4 regions of the Qiania dongpingensis genome follow, and region 1 is predicted to be linked to each of the others. Evidence: riboswitches for the same ligand, from Rfam matches in the RefSeq annotation. Region 1 holds a riboswitch; each other region holds the start of a gene.
The links. Region 1 has a riboswitch for ZMP and ZTP ahead of purH (bifunctional phosphoribosylaminoimidazolecarboxamide formyltransferase/IMP cyclohydrolase). Riboswitches for the same ligand answer to the same signal wherever they lie in the genome.
Positions count from the first base shown of each region.

Region 2: it holds a riboswitch for ZMP and ZTP, as region 1 does, so the genes downstream of both, H9Q78_RS04175 (NAD(P)-binding protein) here and purH (bifunctional phosphoribosylaminoimidazolecarboxamide formyltransferase/IMP cyclohydrolase) in region 1, are expected to answer to the same signal.
Region 3: it holds a riboswitch for ZMP and ZTP, as region 1 does, so the genes downstream of both, H9Q78_RS06780 (formate/nitrite transporter family protein) here and purH (bifunctional phosphoribosylaminoimidazolecarboxamide formyltransferase/IMP cyclohydrolase) in region 1, are expected to answer to the same signal.
Region 4: it holds a riboswitch for ZMP and ZTP, as region 1 does, so the genes downstream of both, H9Q78_RS07815 (formate--tetrahydrofolate ligase) here and purH (bifunctional phosphoribosylaminoimidazolecarboxamide formyltransferase/IMP cyclohydrolase) in region 1, are expected to answer to the same signal.

Region 1 covers NZ_CP060634.1:704,784-708,742, reverse strand. Annotated here, with positions in the region: gene H9Q78_RS03360 (putative ABC transporter permease) at 1-386, shown strand, start outside; gene H9Q78_RS03355 (aldo/keto reductase) at 486-1,511, opposite strand; ZMP/ZTP riboswitch at 1,681-1,763, shown strand; gene purH (bifunctional phosphoribosylaminoimidazolecarboxamide formyltransferase/IMP cyclohydrolase) at 1,816-3,366, shown strand; gene H9Q78_RS03345 (hypothetical protein) at 3,772-3,954, shown strand.
Region 2 covers NZ_CP060634.1:894,877-898,835, reverse strand. Annotated here, with positions in the region: gene H9Q78_RS04185 (alpha/beta hydrolase) at 1-758, shown strand, start outside; gene H9Q78_RS04180 (DUF1905 domain-containing protein) at 923-1,192, shown strand; ZMP/ZTP riboswitch at 1,263-1,347, shown strand; gene H9Q78_RS04175 (NAD(P)-binding protein) at 1,499-3,337, shown strand; gene H9Q78_RS04170 (NADH-dependent [FeFe] hydrogenase, group A6) at 3,331-3,959, shown strand, end outside.
Region 3 covers NZ_CP060634.1:1,421,903-1,425,861, forward strand. Annotated here, with positions in the region: gene H9Q78_RS06775 (MATE family efflux transporter) at 1-874, shown strand, start outside; gene H9Q78_RS06780 (formate/nitrite transporter family protein) at 964-1,731, opposite strand; ZMP/ZTP riboswitch at 1,921-2,002, opposite strand; gene yajC (preprotein translocase subunit YajC) at 2,058-2,339, opposite strand; gene tgt (tRNA guanosine(34) transglycosylase Tgt) at 2,366-3,511, opposite strand; gene secD (protein translocase subunit SecD) at 3,524-3,959, opposite strand, start outside.
Region 4 covers NZ_CP060634.1:1,672,627-1,676,585, reverse strand. Annotated here, with positions in the region: gene proS (proline--tRNA ligase) at 1-738, shown strand, start outside; ZMP/ZTP riboswitch at 1,112-1,195, shown strand; gene H9Q78_RS07815 (formate--tetrahydrofolate ligase) at 1,297-2,970, shown strand; gene H9Q78_RS07810 (CCA tRNA nucleotidyltransferase) at 3,218-3,959, shown strand, end outside.

The DNA.
Region 1 (3,959 bases):
ATGGGCCTTATTGTCCTATCTATGGTTTTGGACTAGTGGGCCTCGGAGTGCTTTTGAAGCGCTGTCTGAACAAGCCGGTCAGATTCATCCTGCTTTCCATGGCCATATGCGGAGTCTTGGAATATTTGACGGGCGCTGTCCTGGAAGCGGTATTTCATACGGTTTGGTGGGACTATTCCATGTTTCAGTTTCATATAAGCGGGAGAGTCTGCCTGGAGACCTTGATTCCCTTTGGAATATTGTCATATTTATTCCTGCGTTTTATCCATCCGAAGATTGCGGGAATGGTGGAGCGGATTCCGGCCCGGATGCTCTATGGACTCAGCACGAGTATCGTACTCGTCATAATAATAGATTTTATCGCCACGGTCAGGCGATGGATGTAAAGCTTTCAGCTGATAGGGTTTCGGTTTATGAGCGGTACAGGGCAAAAGAAAAACGCTTCCAAAATGAAAGGAAGCGTTTTTCTTTATATCCGATGATCTTTACAAGGGTTTTCCTGCAAGCACTTCTTTGTAATCCTTATAGTTCTCCGCCAAAAGGTCCGGCGTGTTCAGCCCGTAGGGACATTTCTTCATACAGTTTCCGCAGTGGATACAGTCCTCGATCTTTGCCATCATGGCCTGTGATTCAGGAGTCAGATGGCCGGCTGAAGGAGAACGGCGCAGAAGCAGAGACATCCTGGCACAGTCGTCTATCTTAATGTGGGCCGGACATGTGGGCATACAGTAGCCGCAGCCGCGGCAGAAGCTTCCGGACAGAGTCTCCCGCTCTTTGGCGATGAAGGAGGACAGATCCTCAGTCATCACAGGAGGGTTGTCAATATAGGACAGGAATTCATCCAGCTCCTTTTCCCTCTGTACGCCCCAGATGGGCAGTACGTTGTCATATTGGGCCTCAAAAGCGTATGCGGCGGCAGAATTAGTGATCAGTCCGCCGGACAAGGCTTTCATGGCGATAAAGCCCATATTGTGCTCTTTGCAGGCGTTCACGATTTCAATGTCCTTTTCTGAAGCCAGATAGCAGAACGGGAACTGGAGCGTATCATACAGATCGGACTCTATGGCTTCCATGGCCACATGAAGCCGGTGATTGGTGATGCTGATATGCCGGATTTTCCCCTGCTCTTTGGCTTTGAGCATCGCTTCATAAAGCCCAGTGCCATCCCCGGGCTTCGGGCAGAAATCCGGGTTGTGGAACTGCAGGATATCCACGTAGTCGGTCTGAAGGTTCTTCAGGCTGGTATGTAAGTCGTCCCAGAAGCCCTCCACCGTGGTGGACGCAGTTTTCGTAGAAATATAAAGCTTGTCCCGGATTCCCTTGAAGGCATAGCCGACCTTTTCTTCGCTGTCCGAATACTGACGTGCCGTGTCAAAAAAGTTGATGCCGTTGTCATAGGCTTTCCGGAGAAGATATGCCGCGTCCTCTTTGGAGATCCTCTGGATGGGCAAGGCGCCGAAACCATTCTTGTTGACAGTGATTCCTGTTTTTCCAAGTGTTACTGTAACCATACGATACCTCCCAATCATTAGAAAATACTCATTCTCATTAAGAGAAGTATAGTAGGGAAAGGAGGGAATGTCAACCTGGCCGGAAAGAATACCGAAAGGAAAATTTCCGTGAAATCAAAGAAAAGGACTTGTCAAGATTTCTTTTTTATTGTAATATCATAGTGTAAATGCAAGACCGTGCGACTGGCGGAGAGTAGGAGTACCTACGGGGAGCGCGGGATAATATATGAGCCGACCGCCTGGGCAGCCTGAAGGATACTATGGGTTACTCAGGCGTTTTTCTTTTTTAGAAAGGAGCATGAAAATGAGAGCGTTGATCAGCGTATCAGACAAGACCGGCATCGTGGAACTGGCAAAGGAACTCACAAAGCTGGGAGTGGAAATCATCTCTACAGGCGGAACTTACAAAAAACTTACGGACGAGGGAGTAAAGGCCATCGAGGTATCCGAGCTGACTGGATTTCCGGAGTGCCTGGACGGGCGTGTGAAGACCCTCCATCCGATCGTACATGCAGGCCTTTTGGCCATGCGTTCCAATCCGTCTCATATGAAACAGCTTAAGGAGCTGGGAATTCAGCCGATCGACATGGTCATCGTGAACCTGTATCCTTTCAAAGCTACTATCATGAAGGATGACGTGACTCGTGCAGACGCGGTGGAAAATATCGACATAGGCGGTCCTACGATGCTCCGCGCGGCTGCGAAGAATTACCAGGATGTGGCGGTGATCGTGGATCCCAGGGATTATGAGACAGTGCTTAAGGAGATGAAAGAGGATGGAAAGGTATCCCTGGATACCAAGTTCTATCTGATGCAGAAGGTGTTCATGCATACCTCCAACTATGACACCATGATAGCCGATTATCTGAAAGCAGAGCGGAAAGATTATGATCTGCCCGAGACGCTGACCATGACCTTTGAAAAGGTACAGGATATGCGGTATGGGGAGAATCCCCATCAGAAGGCCGCATTCTACCGGGAAGTAGGCAAGAAAAAGGGCACGCTGGATATGGCGGAGCAGTTAAACGGCAAAGAGCTTTCCTTTAATAATATCAATGATGCTAACGGAGCATTGGAGCTCTGCAAGGAATATGACGAGCCGACCGTAGTGGCCAGCAAACACGGAAATCCCTGCGGCGTAGGCAGCGCAGCTACCATTGAGGAAGCATGGGACAAGGCTTATGCGGCAGACAACGTATCTATTTTCGGCGGGATTGTGGCGATCAACAGAGAAGTCACGGCGCCCATGGCGAAAAAGATGGCGGAGGTCTTCCTGGAGGTCATCATCGCTCCTTCCTATGAAAAAGAAGCGTTGGATATTCTCTGTGAGAAGAAAAATGTACGCGTATTAAGACTGCCTGATATCACGGCCATGCAGAGGGAAACGGCTCTCGACTTAAAGAAAGTGAACGGCGGTCTGATCGTCCAGGGCATCGACAACAAGCTGATCGGCGATGAGCTTAAGGTGGTGACGGACAGGCAGCCTTCCGATCAGGAAATGGAAGACATGATGTTCGCCTGGAAGATGGTGAAGTACGTGAAATCCAACGGCATTGCGCTGGCAAAGAATAAACAGTCCGTAGGCATTGGGCCTGGACAGGTGAACAGGATCTGGGCGACCAAGCAGTCTGTGGAGCATGCCGGAGAGCTGATTGGACCGGATGCGACGAAGGGGGCGGTCATGGCTTCCGATGCGTTCTTCCCCTTCCCCGATTGTGTGGAAGCGGCTCACGAAGCTGGTATTACAGCCATCATCCAGCCCGGTGGAGCGATGCGCGACCAGCTGTCCATCGACAAATGCAACGAATATGGCATAGCAATGGTATTTACCGGTATGAGACATTTCCGTCATTGATGCCGGAAGAATAGGAAAATGAAAGACCCCGGAGGCCGGAAGGCCGCGGGGTCTTTGTAGTTCTCGCTGTATAGTTACTTCTTTTCAAAATAAAAAATTTCAATTCGCTGTTTGAGGAAATCCGATCCCATCCAGTCGGTCCTTTCCAACTGACATGGATAAACCTTAATTTTTCCATGTCAGATTCCAACAAAAATCCGTATGATATGCGATTTTTGCCTCCCTGCGTCTGGAAAAATTCTGCTAACGCCTTTGCGGCGCTCGCCTTACGATGGAATCGAATCATTCCTCCTGCGCCTCTTTCCGCACCGGGATAAGGCTTCCGCGTGTTTTGAAAACCATTGGAGCGGACACTGCAGCCCGCTGCGGTGCGCGCGCGGGCTGTTGGTTCTGATCTGGATACTTTTGGAAATCAGAACCTTCCATTGCTGCCAGAATGGTGCGGCAGGCAGGATACCGGCAGAAAGATTCCGGGCCGGCCTAAAGGTGAGCGCCGCAGGGCAGCGGCCGGTGTTCCCCAGGCGGATGGAGGCAGAAACGAAAAATACCGATTCCGTTTCTGAGCGAACCGGAGACGGGAAATCATAAAGATT
Region 2 (3,959 bases), 190 kb from region 1:
AACGAGTCTCCTGCCCGGCAAATGTGATATTTTACATTCATGGAGCGGGATGGGTATTCGGAAGCTTCCATACTCATGAGAAGCTGGTCAGGGAACTTGCCGCAAGGACGGGTTCTGTCCTGGTGTTCCCGGAGTATTCCCGGGCGCCGGAAGCGCGTTATCCGGTAGCTATCGAACAGTGTTATCACATACTTTGTATGCTGCCTGCATTGCTCAGACAAATGGGAATAGAGATGAACCCGGCCGCGCTGACAGTGGCGGGGGACAGCGCTGGAGGAAATATGGCTATTGCCATGACACTGATGGCAAAATACCGGGGAGGGCCCTGCATCCATAAACAGCTTTTGTATTATCCGGTGACAAATGCCTGCTTTGATACTTGCACCTATCGGCAATTCGCGGTAGACTACTATCTTTACAGAGCCGGGATGATGTGGTTCTGGAATCAATATACAGTGTCAGAATGTGACAGGAATCAGATTACTGCTTCTCCGCTGCGGGCGGGAAGAGAACAGCTGGAAGGCCTGCCCGCCGCTATGATAATCAATGGGGAGGCAGACGTTCTGAGAGACGAAGGAGAGGCTTACGCGAGAAAGCTTAGGGAAGCGGGGGCAGAAGTGACTGCTGTGCGGTTTCAGGCAATCATCCATGATTTTGTGATGCTGAACGAGCTGGATCAGACGAGAGCCTGCCGCGCCGCTATGGATGTCTCTGTGGAATGGCTGAACAGAGAAAGCTGCCCTGTGCCTTGCTGCTGATCGACTATTTTTGGTAAGCTTTTTTACTCTTGTGATGGCATGTATGACAAACGGTATTTATACGAATCCTAAGTATATACCCAAGTGTATGTATAAAGGGTTCGCCGGCGGACAATGAACAATAGGAGCAGAAAGATGGTGACAGGAACATGGAAGATAAAAAGATGGAAGGGAAGAAATATGAGTTTGACGCTGTCATAAAAAAGGTTCCGGATATGGACGGAGCATATGTGGAATTTCCTTTCGATGTCAGAAAAGAGTTTGGAAAAGGCAGGGTAAAGGTACATGCAGAATTCGACGGAGAGCCGTATGACGGAAGCCTTGTCAGGATGGGAACGCCTGGCCATATTCTGGGAATACGAAAGGATATCCGGTCAAAAATCGGCAGACAGCCGGGGGATATCGTACATGTCGTACTTACAGAACGCCGTTGATTTCTTCGTATTTTTATTGAAAGGAATTCTTGACAATACAATAACAATATGATATGGTAGGGAAAAGACAAGAGATTTTCATCGCTGGCGGAATCAGTGGAAGAACCACGGGGTGATGAAAGTTTAGGAATTAGCCGACCGTCTGGGCAACATTTGTTGATGAAACGAATGTTGCCTTTTTTTATACTCTGCATTTCAGGGGAGAAGCTTTTCTAGAGGCAGAGTTACATAAAATGTTTTCTTTCGTGGGGGAAACCAAGGGGAAACAAGCGGTAAGTAAACAAGCAAGAGAAGGAGGAGGTATTGATGAGCAGATTAAGTATCATCACTCAAAACAAGGCTCAGACCACAGTAGAGGAGCTCTACAAGGATCTGGAGCGGCGTATCAGCGCGAGTCCGCCAGGACTGTGTCCCGTTGATCTGGCGTCATCTTTCCTTAAGATGTGCCATGCCCAGTCATGTGGGAAATGCGTTCCCTGCCGTGTGGGCCTGGGACAGCTGCAGAAGTTGATGGAAGACGTGCTGAACGGGGAAGCGACTCTGGAGACGATTGACCTGATTGAAAAAACAGCAAAGAATATTTTCTATTCCGCAGACTGCGCCATTGGGTATGAGGCTGCGAAAATGGTATTAAAGGGAATCAAGGGATTCCGGGATGATTTTGAAGAGCATATTCTGAGAGGCCGCTGCAAGTTTGAGCTGAACCAGCCTGTGCCTTGTGTATCACAATGTCCCGCGGGAGTGGACATTCCCGGTTATATTGCCCTGGTGGCAGAGGGCCGCTACGGCGACGCGATCCGCCTGATCCGAAAAGACAATCCGATGCCTTCCGTATGCGGGCTTATCTGCGAGCATCCCTGTGAAGTGCGCTGCCGCAGGACGATGATCGATGATCCTGTGAATATCCGCGGACTGAAGAGATTTGCCGTAGATCATGCGGGCGACGTGCCGCTTCCCGTACCCGCGGTGCCTACGGGGAAAAAAGTGGCTGTTATCGGCGGAGGCCCCGGCGGTATCAGCGCGGCTTATTATCTGACCTTAATGGGCCATGATGTGACGATTCTGGAACAGAGGAAGAAGTTGGGCGGCATGCTCCGCTACGGGATTCCCAATTACCGGCTGCCCAGAGAGGTTCTTGACAGAGAGATTGAGCATTTGCTCAGCATCGGAGTTAAAGTAGAGACCGGGGTGTCTGTGGGCGAGAACCCCAGCATAACGGATCTGAAAAACGAATATGACGCGATTTATATCGCGATCGGCGCTCACATTGACAGAAAGATCGGCATTGAAGGCGAAGATGCCAACGGCGTGGTTTCTGCCGTGGAACTGCTCCGCGGGATTGGCGACGGCGAAATGCCTGATTTCAGCGGCAAGGATATCGTAGTCATCGGCGGCGGAAACGTAGCCATGGACGTGGCGCGGTCAGCAATCCGTCTGGGTGCGAAGCGTCTGCGTATTGCATATAGGCGCAGAGCCGTGGATATGACGGCCATGCCGGAAGAAGTCGCGGGAGCGGTGGAGGAAGGATGCGAGCTTCTCGATCTTCATGCCCCTCTGCGTGTGGAAAAGGATGCGGACGGAAATGTGGCGGCCCTTTGGGTGAAGCCTCAGATCATCGGACCGGTAAAAAATGGAAGACCTGTGCCTGTGAATTCTTCTGAAGAGGATGTCCGTCTCTCCTGTGATATGGTAATCGTGGCCATCGGACAGGGCATTGAGTCCAAGGCTTTTGAGAAACAAGGCATTCCTGTGAAACGCGGAGTCATCGAAGCGCTTAACTGGAGTGGTGTGAATGCAAAGGATATCACCGGCGTGTTTGCCGGCGGCGACTGCGTGACAGGACCTGCCACCGTAATCCGCGCAATTGCGGCCGGAAAGGTTGCCGCCGCGAATATTGATGAGTATCTTGGCTTCAAGCATACGATTTCCGTGGATGTGCAGATTCCCAAGGTCCGCCTGGATGACAGGAAGAGCTGTGCCCGCGCGAACATGAAGGAGCGCCAGCCTTCCGACAGAGCGAAGGATTTCGATCTGATCGAATGCGGCATGACCTGCGAAGAAGCGAGCCAGGAAGCGAGACGGTGCCTGCGGTGTGACCACTTTGGCTTCGGTATCCTGAAAGGAGGCAGAGTAGAAAAATGGTAAATCTCACAATTAATGGTAAACAGATCAGGGTGAAGGAAGGAACCACGATTCTGGACGCTGCCGCTTCCGCAGGGATTTTTATTCCGACTCTTTGTTATCTGAAGGATATCAATGAAATCGGCGCCTGCCGTGTCTGTGTTGTAGAAGTGGAAGGCTGCGCCAAACTGGTGACGGCCTGCAACAATAAAGTATGGGAGGGTATGGATATCCGTACCAACAGCCCCAAGGTAAGAGAGAGCAGAAGAAATAATGTTGAATTGATTCTGTCTCAGCATGACTGTCAGTGCGCTACCTGTGTGAGAAGCGGGAACTGCAGTCTTCAGACGATAGCCAACGACCTGGGCATTCTGGAACTTCCTTTTGAGAAAAAGCTTCCAAAGTCCAACTGGCCGATGGATTTCCCTTTGATTCGGGATGCCAAAAAGTGTATCAAGTGTATGCGCTGTGTTCAGGTCTGTGACAAGATCCAGGGACTGAATATCTGGGATGTGGCGGGAACTGGTTCGAGGACTACCGTTGACGTATCCAGAAACAGAAAGATCCAGGAATCTGACTGTGCGCTCTGCGGCCAGTGTATCACACACTGTCCTGTTGGAGCCCTGAGGGAGCGCGACGATGTCCA
Region 3 (3,959 bases), 720 kb from region 1:
AAACATGACAGCTCCTCTCGTCCTTGTGGGAATCGGCTGCATCATCAATATCATTTTGGACCCGATCATGATCTTCGGCCTCCTGGGCTTCCCTGCCCTCGGGGTGGCAGGCGCCGCCATCGCCACCGTGACCGGTCAGATCATCTCCGGAGCCATCGGCCTTCTCATGGTAGCCAAGGGAAAGGCAGGGCTTCCCCTGCGCCGCCCCCACCGGGGCATGATCACCAGAAACATCCTGAAGCAGATCTATAGTGTGGCCATTCCCTCCACCATGATCATGGCGCTGCCCTCTGTTCTGGTCGCCGGCCTGAACCGGATTCTTTCCGGCTTCTCTCAGATGGCAGTCACCGTATTCGGCGTCTATTATAAACTGCAGACCTTTGTCTATATGCCGGCCAACGGCCTGGTGCAGGGCATACGCCCGGTCATATCATTCAATTACGGAGCCGGAAACATCAAACGGGAAACGGACGCCATCCGGATCTCTCTGATGATCTCCGTAGCAGTGATGGCTGCCGGCACTCTCCTGTCGCAGGCCATACCGGTCCCCATTCTGCAGATCTTCAACTCGGATAAAAGCATGCTGTCCATGGGAGAAACAGCCCTCCGGATCATCAGCATCGGTTTTATCCCCTCGGCCCTCGGAATCATTACCTCAGCGGTATTTGAGTCCATCGGAAAAGGCCTGCCCAGCCTGAGTGTCACGCTGCTTCGCCAGCTGGTCTTTGTTCTTCCTCTGGCTTTCCTTCTTTCCCGGGCATTCGGCCTGGACGGCGTCTGGACTGCCCTGCCTGTATCAGAAGCGCTCACAGCCGTATATGCCGGAGTCCTGCTCACAAAAGAGCTGAAAAAGCAGAGAGAAGTCCACTTTTAAAGATTTATGTGGTGTACGGATGCAAAACAGCGTGCCGTCTACCCACGGCACGCTGCTCTTTTTTTGATACCTTCTATATCTATTATCGTTTATTTTCTGCTGATCAGGTAGTAAGGAAGTGCGGTGAATACGATGCCTCCTACCATATTGCCCAGGGTAACGAACAGCAGATTATTCAAAACGCCGCCAATGGAGATCGCCACGCCGTTGGGGTCAAGGAGTCCAACGCTGAAGAATGTCATGTTTGCAACACTATGCTCACAGCTGCACACCATGAAGATCATGATACACCATACGGTCATGATCAGCTTGCCGGATTCGGATTTCATTTTGATCCCGCACCATACAGCCAGACATACGCAGATGTTGCAGATGATTCCTTTAAAGAAAAGCACAAGCGCCGGCGCAGAAGCTTTTGCCGCGGCAGCTGTTGCGAAATATGTACCGACATCACCGGTAGGAACCTTCGTAAAATGAAACAAGACGGAAATCAAAACAGAACCCACCAGGTTTCCGATATAGCAGAATATCCAGAGTTTGATGGCTCCGCCCCAGCTGATCTCTTTTTTCATGGCCGCGGAAGACATCACAAAGTTATTGCCGGTAAAAAGCTCGGCACCGGCCATGATAACAAGGCTCAGTGCGGATGCAAACAGGAAACTGGTGGTGATCTTCACCGCGCCGGTGGCCCCTGCCGCCGTCATGATACCGCCCATGGTAAAGCTTATGAGACCGCCAAGACCAATGAACATACCGGCCACCATGGCAGAGATGAAATAACCGAGCGGGTTATTTTTCATAAAATTCAGCTTGTTCTTTCCCGCATTCGCCACTGCTTGAAACTCGTCTTTAAACATAATACTGCTCCTCCTTTAAACGCGCCATCCTGCAGAAACCCCATTTTATACCTTCCGCACATGGCCTGTGTGATGTGGGCACCCACTTTGTCCAGCCCCCGCCCCCTCTGCCTCCACTCCGGAAACTCCGTCTGCCAAAGGCCTGCATATCCCTCCAGGATACAAAAAAGGACAGCATCCGTGATCTACAAATGCTGCCCAGACGGTCGGCTCATATGGGCTTCGACTGCACCGTGTTTCTCACGTTTGCCCGTCAGCAATCGAAACCTTCGTTCTATGTTAATAATATAACACACCTTCCAAAATACGTCAACCTCTTTTACCGATTATTCTGCAACTTCTGCTTTTTCCACATTGGCAATCGCAGTCTTCTCCATGGGGATACGGCAGTTCTTGTTGCTTCCGAACTCTACGATCACCACATCATCTGTGATATCGATGATAACGCCGTAGAAACCGCTTGTTGTCACCACACTGTCTCCAATCTCCAGGCTGGAAATCAGGGACTGCAGTTTTTTCTGCTGTTTTTTCTGGGGCCTGATCGCGATAAAATACATGAAACCGATGATGACCACAATATAAATAACCCAAAAACCTACACCGCCCATACCGCTGGCTGTCACAAAATTCATATTCATTCTCCTTTTTCCATTTCAGGACGGCTCATGCGCCCCAGTTTTTCTTTTTTATATTCCGCAAAACGATGCTCTTCAATCGCTTCCCGAATCTCTTTCATCATTGTATTATAAAAATATAGATTATGCAAGACGCAAAAACGCATCCCCAGCATTTCTTTGGCTTTCAAAAGATGGCGGATATAAGCCCTGCTGTACCGCCGGCACACCGGGCAGCCGCATCCTTCTTCTATGGGTCTGTCATCCAGCTCGTATTTGGCGTTGAACAGATTCATCTTTCCATGGTCAGTATAGACATGGCCGTGACGCCCGTTTCTCGTAGGATATACGCAGTCAAAGAAGTCCACGCCCCGTTCCACCGCTTCCAGGATATTGGCAGGAGTGCCGACTCCCATTAAATACGTGGGCTTGTCCTCCGGAAGATGCGGCACCGTTACATCCAGTATCCGGTACATCTCTTCATGAGTCTCTCCCACAGCCAGTCCTCCTACGGCATACCCGTCCAGATCCATTTCGGAAATGATATCCGCGTGCCGGATCCGTATGTCCTCCAGAGTTCCCCCCTGATTGATCCCGAATAAAAGCTGATGGCGGTTTATGGTATCCGGCAGGCCGTTCAGCCTCTCCATCTCCGCCTTACATCTGGCCAGCCATCTGGTAGTCCTCTCCACAGAGTTCTGAATATATTCCCTCTCCGCCTTGGCCGGCGCACATTCATCAAACGCCATGGCGATGGTAGAAGCCAGATTGGACTGGATCCTCATGCTTTCCTCCGGTCCCATAAAAATCTTCCGTCCGTCCACATGAGAGTTGAAATACACGCCCTCTTCTTTGATCTTCCGAAGCCCTGCCAGGGAAAACACCTGAAATCCGCCGGAATCCGTCAGGATCGGCTTGTCCCAGGACATGAACTTATGAAGACCGCCCAGCTTTTTCACCGTCTCATCTCCGGGCCGGACATGCAGATGATAGGTATTGGACAGCTCCACCTGTGTGCCGATCTGCTCCAGATCCGAGGTGGCCACGGCTCCCTTAATGGCAGCCGCAGTCCCGACATTCATAAAGACCGGAGTCTCTATCACACCGTGCACCGTTTCGAGCCGGGCTCTTTTGGCCCTTCCGTCCTTCGTCAATATTTTATACATAAATACCGCCTGTTATTTCGTTTCTTTTTTTCTCATCTTAGTCTTCATTAAGTACCAGATAGGGCCCGTCAGGAATACGGAAGAATACGCTCCGCACACAATGCCCACGATCAGCGGCAGTGCAAATTCCCGGATCGAGGACACGCCCATCAGAAATAGCACGAATACCATGATAAAGGTGGTCAGGGAAGTATAAATACTCCTGGTCAGCGTCTGGTTGATGCTCAAGTTCACCACCTCGCTCAGTTCAGCCCTGGCGCCCATGGCCTTCTGGTTCTCACGGATACGGTCAAAGATCACGATGGTGGCATTGATGGAGTATCCCACAATGGTCAGCATACAAGCGATAAAGGTATTGCCGACGCTCCACTTGGTGATGGCATAAAAGGCCAGGACGATCAGCACGTCATGGACCAGTGCCAGGACTGCGCTGGTCGCGAACCGGATA
Region 4 (3,959 bases), 970 kb from region 1:
AATTTCGGCGACGGATTCGCAAAGGCCTTTGATATTCAGTATTCTGACAGCCAGAATCAGCTTCAGTACGTGCACCAGACGTCATGGGGCATGTCTACCCGTATCATCGGCGCGCTCATTATGGTGCATGGAGACGACAGCGGCCTGAAGCTTCCTCCGAGGATCGCGCCGGTGCAGGCAATGGTGATTCCGATTTCTCAGAGAAAAGAAGGCGTGATGGAAAAGGCCGCTTCTCTCCGTGACGTACTGAAAGAAGCCGGTATCCGCGTGAAGCTGGATGATTCCGACAAGAGTCCGGGCTGGAAATTCAGTGAACAGGAAATGAGAGGAATCCCTATCCGCGTGGAAATTGGTCCGAAGGATATGGAACAGAACCAGGCGGTGATCGTCCGCCGCGATACCCGTGAAAAGCTTGTGGTATCACTGGATGAGCTGGCAGAAAAGGCAAAAGAGATCCTGGATTGTATCCAGAAGGATATGCTGGCTCGGGCAAAGGAGCATTTGAAGGAGCACACCTATGTGGCCAGGGACTATGAAGAATTCAAGAAGATCGTGGCAGAGAAGCCGGGATTTGTAAAGATGATGTGGTGCGGCGACGAGGCATGTGAGCTCAAGATCAAAGAGGATACAACGGCGACCTCACGCTGCATGCCGTTTGAGCAGGAACAGATCACGGATGTGTGCCCGGTATGCGGAAAGCCTGCAAAGACGATGGTATATTGGGGCAAAGCATATTAAAGATAAGTGAAATCATTTTTAATTAGCTCCTATCAAGCTCCAGCTAAACACCGGCAGAAGTTCCGGACCGTCACGATTTCGGTTCGCTGACGATGCAGGGGGCGTTTTATCTCCGCTCCAGGAGTACCACTCACATGTCGACGGAAAATCCTGATGATTTTCCTGTCTCCGTTTCTGCTTTCCTCCGCCTGGGGAACACCGGCCGCTGCTCTGCGGCGCCCGCCTTTAGGCCGGCCCGGAATCGGATTTCCTCTTGCCTTGTCAATCAGGCAGAGAAAACCTGTTTCGGGCATTTCCTGCTCAGGGGATGTATGAGAATCAAAATAGGTGCTTGACAAATGCTTAACAACGTGTTAGTATACAAATATCAAAACGAAGTTCCGATTACTGACGGATAATTGTGGAGTACCACAGTGGAATCGGAGCCATATAAGAGCCGACCGTCTGGGCAACATTTGTTTCTGAATGTTGTCCTTTTTTGTTCTCAAAAGCTGGAGGGTTAGCCGGCCGGGAGCAAAAAGGGCAGAAATATTTATATACATATAGGAGGGTATTATTATGGGATTCAAAAGTGACATTGAGATCGCACAGGAGTGCACAATGGCTCCGGTAACGGAGATCGCGGCAAAGGCAGGGATCGAGGAGAAGTACCTGGAGCAGTACGGAAAGTACAAAGCAAAGATCGATTACAACCTGTTGAAAGAGTCAGACAAGAAGGACGGAAAGCTGGTGCTGGTCACCGCCATCAACCCCACACCCGCAGGGGAAGGGAAGACGACGACGACGGTCGGCCTGGCAGACGGCCTCCAGAAGATCGGAAAGAACGTCATGGTAGCCCTGCGTGAGCCTTCCCTTGGGCCGGTGTTCGGCGTGAAGGGCGGAGCGGCAGGCGGCGGATACGCCCAGGTAGTGCCCATGGAGGACATCAACCTCCATTTCACCGGTGACTTCCACGCCATCGGAGCGGCGAACAACCTGCTGGCAGCCATGCTCGATAACCATATCTATCAGGGCAACGCCCTGAACATCGACCCCAGGAGGATCACCTGGAGGAGATGCGTGGACATGAACGACAGACAGCTGCGTTTTGTGGTGGACGGACTGGGCGGAAGGACGAACGGGATGCCCCGCGAGGACGGCTATGACATCACCGTGGCATCGGAGATCATGGCGGTGCTGTGCCTGGCATCCGACATCACGGATCTGAAGGCCCGTCTCTCCAGAGTCATCGTAGGATATACCTACGATCAGAAGCCTGTGACAGCAGGGGATCTGAACGCACAGGGAGCGATGACAGCCCTGTTAAAGGATGCGCTGAAGCCGAACCTGGTGCAGACACTGGAGCATGTGCCGGCCATCGTACACGGCGGCCCCTTCGCGAACATCGCCCATGGATGCAACTCGGTGATCGCGACAAAGATGGCGATGAAGCTGGGCGACTATGCGATCACAGAAGCTGGCTTCGGAGCAGACCTGGGAGCAGAGAAGTTCCTGGACATCAAGTGCCGGATGGCAGGGCTCAGGCCGTCGGCAGTAGTAGTGGTGGCGACGGTGAGAGCGCTGAAGCACCACGGAGGAGTGGCCAAGGCAGACCTCAACAATGAGAACCTGGAAGCATTGGAGAAGGGGCTCCCGAACCTGCTACAGCATGTGGACAATATGAAGAACGTATATAAGCTGCCCTGCGTAGTGGCGATCAACGCGTTCCCGACGGATACCAAGGCGGAGCTGGATCTTGTGGAAGCGAAGTGCCGTGAGCTGGGAGTGAACGTGGCGCTGTCCGAGGTATGGGCAAAAGGCGGAGAAGGCGGAGTGAAGCTGGCAGAGGAAGTAGTGCGCCTCTGTGAGGAGCCGAACGATTTCAGCTTTTCCTATGAGCTTGACGGCAGCATCGAAGAGAAGCTGGATACCATCGTGAAGAGAGTATACCATGGCAAGGGAGTGGTGCTGACGGCGGCAGCGAAGAAGCAGGCGAAGCAGCTGGAGGAGCTGGGCTATGGAGACTGCCCGATCTGTATGGCGAAGACGCAGTACAGCTTTTCGGATGACCAGAAGTTACTGGGAGCGCCGAAGGACTTCGAGGTGACGGTAAGGAACCTGAAGATATCGGCAGGAGCAGGATTCATCGTGGCATTGACAGGAGAGATCATGACGATGCCGGGACTGCCGAAGGTACCGGCTGCAGAGAAGATCGATGTGGATGAGAGCGGCAAGATCACTGGCCTGTTCTAATCCGGCATAACATTACTGATTATTTCTTTTTCATAGATTTGCGCCCGTTGTCTGACGGGCGGAGTTACAAGGGAGAGGGTTTTAAGCAATAGGGAAAGGCCATGTACAGTGGGGTGCATGGCCTTTTTTCTTGCCCTCTGAGTTTAAAATGTGGTATGATATATCCACGACTTGTCATAGCATGATATGACAGAGATCCGTGCCGCGGACGTTTCAGCTGCGGCGGAGGAAAGAGAGGGGCCTTGTTATGAAGATTGAGATTCCGCCTCATGTGGCTTCTATTATCGGTATCCTGGAGGAGGCTGGATATGAGGCCTATGCTGTGGGAGGCTGCGTCAGGGACACGCTTCTGGGGCGGGTGCCGGAGGACTGGGATATTACCACGTCGGCCAGGCCGGAGCAGGTGAAACGGCTCTTTCGGAGAACTGTGGATACTGGCATCCAGCATGGAACTGTCACGGTTCTCATGGGGAAATGCGGATATGAGGTGACCACATACCGTCTGGATGGAGAATACGAGGATGGGAGACATCCGAAGGACGTCACTTTTACGGCGAGCCTTAAAGAGGATCTCAGGCGGCGGGATTTTACCATCAATGCCATGGCTTACAGCGATAAATCCGGAATTATTGATGAATTCCATGGAATGGATGATCTGAAATCCGGAATCATTCGCTGTGTGGGAAGCGCAGGAGAGAGGTTTACGGAAGACGCGCTGCGTATCCTGAGGGCGGTACGGTTTTCTGCCCAGCTGGGATTTTCCATAGAAGAGGAAACGAAAAAGGCGATACAGAGGATGGCCCCCCGCCTGGAGCTGATCAGCCGGGAGAGAATACAAGTGGAGCTGGATAAACTCCTGTGTTCACCGCATCCGGAATATTTCCGCCAGGCGTACGAGCTGGGAATCACCGCCGTGGTGATTCCGGAATTTGACCGGGCCATGGAGACGCCTCAGAGAAACCTTTATCACCGGCTGTCGGTGGGTGAGC